2 regions of the Cohnella sp. 56 genome follow, and region 1 is predicted to be linked to the other one. Evidence: predicted binding sites of a transcription regulator. Region 1 holds the regulator's gene; the other holds the start of a gene.
What was found. The regulator NrdR, encoded in region 1, represses ribonucleotide reductase genes. The targets are predictions, from matches to a motif close to AACACNATATATNGTGTT.
Positions count from the first base shown of each region.

Region 2: a site for NrdR is predicted at 1,829-1,846, ahead of VQ071_RS18135 (adenosylcobalamin-dependent ribonucleoside-diphosphate reductase). Genes of this name have one in related genera too.

Region 1 covers NZ_JAZDQE010000012.1:56,937-61,291, reverse strand. Annotated here, with positions in the region: gene VQ071_RS19900 (endo-1,4-beta-xylanase) at 1-823, opposite strand, end outside; gene VQ071_RS19895 (hypothetical protein) at 1,041-1,712, opposite strand; tRNA gene VQ071_RS19890 (tRNA-Ala) at 2,106-2,181, opposite strand; gene nrdR (transcriptional regulator NrdR) at 2,364-2,825, opposite strand; gene VQ071_RS19880 (alpha/beta-type small acid-soluble spore protein) at 2,946-3,167, shown strand; gene VQ071_RS19875 (lytic transglycosylase domain-containing protein) at 3,251-3,832, opposite strand; gene coaE (dephospho-CoA kinase) at 3,829-4,355, opposite strand, start outside.
Region 2 covers NZ_JAZDQE010000010.1:184,284-188,638, reverse strand. Annotated here, with positions in the region: gene VQ071_RS18135 (adenosylcobalamin-dependent ribonucleoside-diphosphate reductase) at 1-1,809, opposite strand, end outside; gene VQ071_RS18130 (DEAD/DEAH box helicase) at 2,233-3,921, shown strand; gene VQ071_RS18125 (YqhG family protein) at 3,918-4,355, shown strand, end outside.

The DNA.
Region 1 (4,355 bases):
TGAACCAGCTTTGCGTGCCGTTCTCGAAGTCGTGCGAAAGAACGACAGCCCCGATCGATTCCGGTGTCGGAGGCGTAGGTCCGCCGATCGCGGCTGCGAAGGTGTTCAATGTATCGTCTTTTTTAATGAGAATGCGTCCCATAGCCAGGGCGCCCTCATCGCCGCTCCAGGCTTTGAAGCCGGCTTTAATACCGTTTTCCGCCGCGGCTGCTTTTACGTCCGCGTTGAAATTGCCGTAAGGATAGGCAAGAAGGATCGGATCTTTGCCGGTAATTCCTTTCAGGAACGCATTCGCGGATTGAATTTCCGCGGCAGCGGTCTCTTTGGTGATGCTAGTTGTCCATACCCCTTGATCATGCGTCTTCGTATGGTTTTGCAGACTGATGTTCGGGTTATTTTTCAGCGTGTTCAACTGACTCGACGTCATTCCCCAAGAACCAATGTTGTCTTGGATGACAAAAGACACCGCTTTCATATTGTACTGCGTCAATACTGGGAGCGCGTTCGTAATAAAGTCCGGTGTCGCGTCGTCGAACGTCAGCAGGATCGGTTTAGCAGGAGCGGTTGCCCCGTTCACGATAATGTCGACGTACTGTTCCGCGGATAGCGTGGTATAGCCGTTATCGTTCAAATACTTCATATGTTTTTTGAAGTTGGCCGTGCTGTATTGATAATCTCCGGACGGATTATCGGTGATGACATGGTACAGGATGACCGGTATCGTTGCGGTCGCTGCATTCGCCTTTGGCGCATACCAGAATTGCGGCACTAACAATGCAGCCGCTAACAGTGACAGCAATAGCCGTTTGAAGCGTCTACTCATCGGATGTCATTCCCCCTGCTTGGATTTTGAAGTTACCTAAAGCGCTCTCAATCTTAATGTTGGATGCCTCCTCCTGTATCTTCCATCATAGCGAGCGTTTTAAGGGGGCGACACCTAGAGAAGTAGAGATTTTACTATAAAAAATAAAGATTTCTTAAATGAACAAAGTTCAGCGTCCGCCTCCTCCGGGGATCCCGCCAAATGCAAAAAACACACCTTATCGGCGTGTCTGAGGTATTCTGTACTTATAAAGAAGCCACGATTTAATAATATTTTCGCTTGGTTTGTGCCAAGAGATCGACTTAAGAAAGCCAAAATCTTGTGGACCCACTTGCAACTGGGTCAACGGCTTAACAGCTACCTGACTTGTCCATTCATCAAAAGAAACGATTCCTTTTTTTGATCTGTCGAAATACTTTTGAGGAAGAAAATATATGGTTCCGGTTGTCCATGGTTTCTTATCCAAAGTATTCGGCGTTAAGGAAAAAAAATAATAACTACTGTCGTCTTCCCTGAGTTTCAAACAAGCATTTCGAAAACTTCCAACAAGCTTCCGCCGATCAAATACAGCATAAAATATGCCCCAAACGGCATCCTTTGTGGCAAACACGGCGTTCACGTATTTTCCATCGAATAAGGTTTGTCTTTTCGGTATAAATTCATCGATGCCACTATGATTCGACCCATGAACGACTACCTCACGCGTCGCACAGACATACTGAATAAACCGTGACTTAACAAATGAACTCTCAATTACAATCTCCGTATGGGTGGAGACGGCAGTCTCGTATATTCTACTGAACGCCTTAACTTCTTCAGCTGAAAACAATGGTGCGGGCAACCGGTAGAAGAAAACCTTTAAAATAATCGATAGCAATTTAACAATCATTTCTTCACCTGCTTAATATCGGTTCACAAATCAACCATAGCACAGAACTCAATAAGAGAGCATCTATCAAAACTATATTTATCAGTACCTCTTCTACAGCAGAAAATAAGATCAAGTGAAATGTCGGAATTGCATTTGGTGGAGCCAAGGGGGATAACGATATCCTGATTTAACTTGCTAACGAAGCAAATTCGCCGATGTAGAGCGCAGCGGTAGATATCGATGCCGTTTTCCTTCCCCACAAAGTGAAGCAATGCTCCGTAGCTTATTCCAACTACTTTGCGGGGACCCCACACTACTGTCCGCCTCCGGCTCCCTGCGCGCGGAACGCCCTCCGGGGCTCCACTAAATGCAAAAAAACACGCCTTATTCGGCGTGTCTGAAGTTTGCATTTGGTGGAGCCAAGGGGGATCGAACCCCTGACCTCATCGCTGCCAGCGATGCGCTCTCCCAGCTGAGCTATGGCCCCGTAGCATGTATCGCTCGTTGGCGACAAGAATGATCTTATCATAGGACCAGATGTCATGTCAACGCTAAATTCAAAGAAAAATTCGGCCAAACTCACGCCGCCAAGGCTCTGCCATTCAACCAGGCAGAGCCTGTCCCACTTGCCCTCAAAAAAGCTGTGCATGTCGCGTGGGCCAGCCAACGTCAGATTCCGTGCTTGTTAATGAGCACGTTCAGCTCCTTCAAGAACATATTGATGTCCTTGAACTGCCGGTACACGGATGCGAAGCGCACGTACGCGACTTCGTCGACGGGGTACAGCTGCTCCATGACGCTCTCGCCGATCATATTGCTGTCGATCTCGGCCTGGGCGGTGTTGCGCAGCTCGCGTTCGACGTTGGAGACGAGAATCTCGAGCTGGCCCACGGATACCGGACGCTTTTCGCAGGCGCGCAGCAGGCCGCGCAGCAGCTTTTCACGGCTGAATTCTTCGCGGCTGCCGTCCTTCTTGATGACGATGAGCGGCGTCTCCTCCACCATCTCGAACGTCGTGAAGCGGCGGTTGCACGATTCGCACTCGCGGCGGCGGCGGATGGACTTGTTGTCGTTGGCCGGACGGGAGTCCAGTACCTTCGTACCATTGTAGTCGCAATAAGGGCATTTCATATGTCGGCGGCTCTCCTTTTGGGCTCGAGAAGAACTTTTTTTTAATTTCCAGACCTTCCCTTACATGATTCACGGGATAAGGCACATAATACGATTACCAACCGCGAGGAGGTGAACAACATGAGCCAAGGAAACAACAGCAACAGCAACAACCTGGTTGTGCCTCAATCTCACGGTGCACTTGATCAACTGAAGTATGAAGTTGCTCAAGAACTGGGAATCGCTATCCCGCAAGACGGCTATTACGGGAACATGGTTACTCGCGACACCGGTTCGATTGGTGGCAGCATCACCAAGCGTCTGGTCCAAATCGCCGAGCAACAACTCGCTGGCCGTGCTTAAGTCCACGCTCTTCACCTAGGTAATTCAATAACAAGGAGTCTTGAAGCTTCGCGCTTCAGGGCTTCTTTTATATATTACCGTCCTCAGGACCAATTGTCATACAATTCGCCGTATTTTTTATGATAAAAAAGCACCTTTTGCACATAGCGCCTCGTCTCTCCGTATGGAATGTCCGTCAGCGTATCCTCCCGTCCATCCCACGCTCCTTCCCGCAGCCACTGCTTGACCTTGCCCGGGCCTGCATTGTAAGCCGCGAGCGACTTGACGATATCCCCGTCGAATTGCCGGAGCAGCTCCTTGAGATACCAGGCGCCCAGCCGTATGCCGGCATCCGCCCGCTCTCCCGCCTGCTTGACCGTTATATCGCCGAAGTCATCCTGCTTCAGAATCCATTGGGCCGTGTCCGGCATGACCTGCATGATTCCGATCGCTCCTTTGGGGGAGACGGCGTTCGGCTCGAAGTTCGACTCGACCCGGATGACGGCCGCGATCAGCCGCGGGTCCATCGCGTAGCGATCCGCATTCATCCCGATTTCTTCCCGGTACTGAATCGGATAGACCATCTTGCCGAGCCATTCCGAACGGATAAAAAGGAGCGCGACGACGATGAGGAGCAGCGCGAGGAACCATCTTTTTCGTTTCGGCCTTGTCCTTTTTGGGCTCATGACTGTACCGATCCCAATTGAAGCGACTGCCAGAAAAGGTCCAGCTGCGCCTCGGTGTCCGCCAACGTGCCGCTGTTATCTATGACGTAGTCGGCCAGTTGCCGCTTCTGTTCGATATCCATCTGCGTCCTGATACGCATATCCGCCTGCTCTGGCGTTAATCCGTCGCGTTCGATCAGCCGCATCCGCTGCACGTCGCGCGGGACGTAGGCTACCATGACGCCCTCATATAAATGCTGCAGTCCCGATTCGAAAAGCAGCGGAATATCCGCCACAACGAGCCTGTCCGGGCGCGCCGCCTCAAGCGCCGCGATACGCGCCTTCATCCGCGCCCGGATGGCGGGATGGGTGATCGCCTCAAGCGCCTGGCGTTCGCCCGCATCGGCGAATACGATCGAACCGAGCAGCTTGCGGTTTAAGGTTCCGTCTTCCTGTATGACCGCTTTGCCGAATCGCTCGGCGATTTGTGCGAGCGGGGCTTGTCCCGGTTCGACAATTTCCCGGGCAATTCGATCAGCGTCGA
Region 2 (4,355 bases), on a different contig from region 1:
CGAGCTGTCTACCCAGCGCTGGATGGCGGCCTGCGCACGGATATGATCCTTGGCCGACAGATCCATCGCCGTGACGAACCATGGCGGCAGCTGCTCGCCCGGATGCGCATCCTGCCACTCCTGCGCGATCGGCACGAGCTGCTTGTCGTAGCCGAGCCGGCTCTGCCGGAAAAACTCGAACGCAAAGTACGGCTCGATACCCGTCGATGTGCCGACCATCGTGCCGGTCGAGCCGGTCGGCGCCTGCGTCAGCACGGTGACGTTGCGGATGCCCCGCTCGCGCACCGCCGCGCCGACTTCCGGATAAGCTTCCGTCATGTTCCGCATGAAGCCGCTCTGCAGGAACGGCTCGGCGTCGAACGCCGGGAACGACCCTTTCTCCGCCGCGATCTCGGTCGAAGCAAGGTAAGCCTCCTTCGCCATGAAGCCGTACAGCTTGTCGAGGAACTCCAGGCTCTCCGGACTGCCGTAGCGAACCTCGAGCCGGATCATCAGCTCGGCCAGCCCCATCGAGCCGAGGCCGACGCGGCGCTCGAGCTTCTGGTTCGCTTCGTTCTCGGGGAAGTGGTACGGCGTCTTGTCGATGACATTGTCCAGGAAACGCGTCGAGTAGCGGACGACCCGGCCGAGCTCCTCCCATGCGACGTCATGCTTCTCCTCGTCATAGAAGCGCGACAGATTGATCGCGGACAGATTGCAGACGCCCCAGGCCGGCAGTCCTTGCTCCCCGCACGGATTAGTACATATAATCCGATTGAAATACCAGCTATTCGACATCTGATTGTAGTATTCCATGAACACGACGCCCGGCTCGGCCGACTTCCAGGCCGACTCGATGATCGTGCGCCATACTTCGCGCGCGCGGACGGTGCGGTAAGGGATGACGTTCTTGCCGAGCGACCGCCACTTGTCGAGATCGCCGTCCCACAGCGCGTCGTATTCGGCGTCGGACGTATCCGGGAACACCAGCTCCCAATCGAGGTCCTCCTTGACCGCCTTCATGAAGCCGTTGCTCACGCACACCGACAGGTTGGCGTTCGTGACTTGACCCATCGTCTGCTTGACGGTGATGAAGTCGACGACGTCCGGATGCCAGTCGTTGATCATCAGCATGAGCGCGCCGCGCCGGCTGCCGCCCTGCTCGATGAGGCCGGTCGTGTAGCTGAACAGGCCGCCCCACGAGACGGCGCCGCTCGAGGAGCCGTTGACGCCGCGCACGATCGAGCGGCGCGGGCGCAGCGACGACAGATTGATCCCGACGCCGCCGCCGCGCGACATGATCTCCGTCATCTCGGAGAGCGTCTCCATGATGCCGCCGCGGCTGTCCTTGGGCGACGGGATGACGTAGCAGTTGAACAGCGTCAGCTCGTCGCTCGCTCCGGCGCCTGCAGCGATCCGGCCGCCCGGCACGAGCTTCCAGTCGTCGAGCAGCCAGCGGAACCGCTCGTGCCACAGCTCCTGGCGCTCCGGCGCTTCGACCGACGCCATGGCGCCGGCCAGCCGGTCCCACATCTCCTCCGGCGTCTGCTCGATCGTCAGCGTCAGCTTCTCGGGCGACGTCTCGACGAGCTCGCCGGCGCGCGTGCGCACCGTCACGCGCTTGCCCTCGCGCGCGATGACTTCGCCGACTTCCTTGGCCGGGAACTTCGGATCGTCCTTCGTCAGCGCCAGCACGGTGTCGCCGACCTTGACGGCATTCGTGTCGGCGTTTTTCCACGCGTAGCGGTCGAGGAATATTTTCTCGCTTAAGCCTTCGAGACGACGGCCCGCAGCCTTGTTCGCCCCGTTATTCTCCAATTGGACGCTCACTTCGCCACTCTCCCCATAGGACACAATATATTGCGACTTTCCCCATTATACTCTACGAAATATTGATATTCGAGTAGGACTGAATCGAATTCCGCCAATTGTCTCAAAAAGTTCGATCCTTCGTCGCAAGCGACCGCGAGCCGGCGATTCCCGCCAACAGGTTATGAAAATGCCGCGCTTGCTCATACTAGAAGGATAGACCGACCAGAGGAGGAGAAACGTCTGCGCCCCCCATTCCACCATCCGCACGGCTCCGAGGCCGAACTGCAAATATCTCCGGCCGTCCCCGAAGCCTTCGCATTGCCGGCTGCCGGCGCGGGCGCTCCCGCCCAGCCGGATGAAGTCCGGCCGCCGGGCTTATCTTCGTCCGCCGATGCCACGCAGAACGCCGTCGGCGCGACACGCGCCCCCGCCGCCCGCAAGCTGCATCCGCTCGTCGATCTGCACATCGACCGCTCCGCCTTCGAGGAGCTGGAGCGACGCGCGGACCGGGGCGGGCCGTGGGACGACTGGACGCTGTACAAAATGTCGTGGGAAGCCGAGGAAGCCCAGCTCGTAACCGACTTCCACGAGCTGCAATGCATGCGCGTGCTGCCCGGACTCACGCCGCTGCCTCACCAGGAGGATACGGCAAGACGTGTACTGCACGAGATGCGCGGCCGGGCGATTCTGGCCGACGAGGTCGGGCTCGGCAAGACGATCGAAGCCGGGCTCATCCTCAAGGAATATATCGTGCGGGGACTCGTCAGGCGTACGCTCATCCTCGTGCCCGCTTCCCTCGTGCTGCAGTGGGTTCGCGAGCTGAACGCCAAGTTCGGCATCCCGGCGATCGCGCAAAAAAAGGCGTATCACTGGAACAACGACATCGTCGTCGCCTCGATCGACACGGCCAAGCGCGACCCGCACCGGGAGCTGCTGCTCGATGCCGAGTACGACATGCTCATCATCGACGAGGCCCACAAGCTCAAAAACAAGAAGACGGGCAACTACCAGTTCGTCAGCGACATCCGCAAAAAGTACTGCCTGCTGCTGACGGCGACGCCTGTCCAGAACGATATGAACGAGCTGTACAACCTGATCACGCTGCTTAAGCCGGGCCAGCTCGGCGGAGAAGGCGACTTTTCGGCCAACTATGTGGCGGGCAAGCGCATCGCGAAGAATGAGGACAAGCTCCAGGCGGCGCTCGGCCAGGTCATGATCCGCAACCGGCGCTCGGACGGCGGCGTCGAGTTCACGAGGCGCTTCGTCGCCAACGTCCCGCTCACGCTGTCGCCCGAGGAGCAGGCGCTCTACGAAGCCGTCACCCGCTACGTGCGCGAGAATGCGACCGTGGAGGGCGTGGACATGTCCAGCATGCTGTCGCTTGTCACCCTGCAGCGCGAGGTATGCTCGAGCCGGGACGCCGTCTTTCTGACACTCGTGAATTTGTTCAAAAAAACGCCGGAGGATTCGCCGCGCCGCGCCAAGATCTGGGAGCTCGTCGAATTCATCCGCCAGGTGAAGGCCAATACGAAAGCGGAGGCGACGATGGAGCTGATCCGCGAGATCGGCGACAAGGTGATCGTGTTCACCGAGTACCGCCAGACGCAGGAGTATCTGCTCCGCTTCTTCCAGGAGCACGGGCTGATCGCCGTTCCCTATCGGGGCGGGATGAACCGGGGCAAGAAGGACTGGATGATGGACCTGTTCCGCAGACGCGCGCAGGTGATGGTCGCGACCGAGGCCGGCGGCGAAGGCATCAACCTGCAGTTCTGCCACCACATCATCAACTTCGACTTGCCGTGGAACCCGATGCGCGTCGAGCAGCGGATCGGCCGGGTGCACCGGCTAGGACAGACGGAGGATGTGAAAATTTACAATCTGTGCACGTACGGAACGATTGAGGAGCATATCGTGCATCTGCTGCATGAGAAAATCAACATGTTCGAGACGGTCATCGGCGAGCTGGACGAGATCGTGGAACGGATGGAACGCGAGGAATCGCTCGAGAAGCGGCTCGCCAAAATGCTGATCGGCGCCAAGGACGAGGGCGAGCTGCGCGCGGGCATCGACAATCTCGGCGAATCGCTGCTGCGCACCAAGGCGCAGGTCGAAACGGAGGGCGAGACATGAACGCCAGACAGGTTGAAAAATTCGTCATGTCCTACCTGGAGGCGACGGGCTGCAGCATCATCGAGAAATCGAAAGGCGGCGTAACCGTCCGATTGTCGCCCGAAGCCGACAAACGGCTGACGAATCGGCCGTATTATTGGGGCTTCGTCGAGCGCACGGGCACGCCGCCCGAGACGCTGACGTTTCACTGGCAGTTCGCCCAGGAGGATGCGGCGGACGAAGCAGACGCGGGCGCCCCGGCGAACGGCGGACAGCAGGCGGCGGGCAGCGCGGTGGGCAGCGCGCCGGCACAGCCTGCGCCGTTCGGCGCCCCGCCGGTGCGCGTGCTGCGCGAGGAGCTGTACTTCGGCTCGGGCCGGCTCGCCCAGATCTTCGGCGCGGTATACGACGGCGGCCGCTGTGTCGCCATGTTCGAGGAGCCGCCCCGCGGCCGC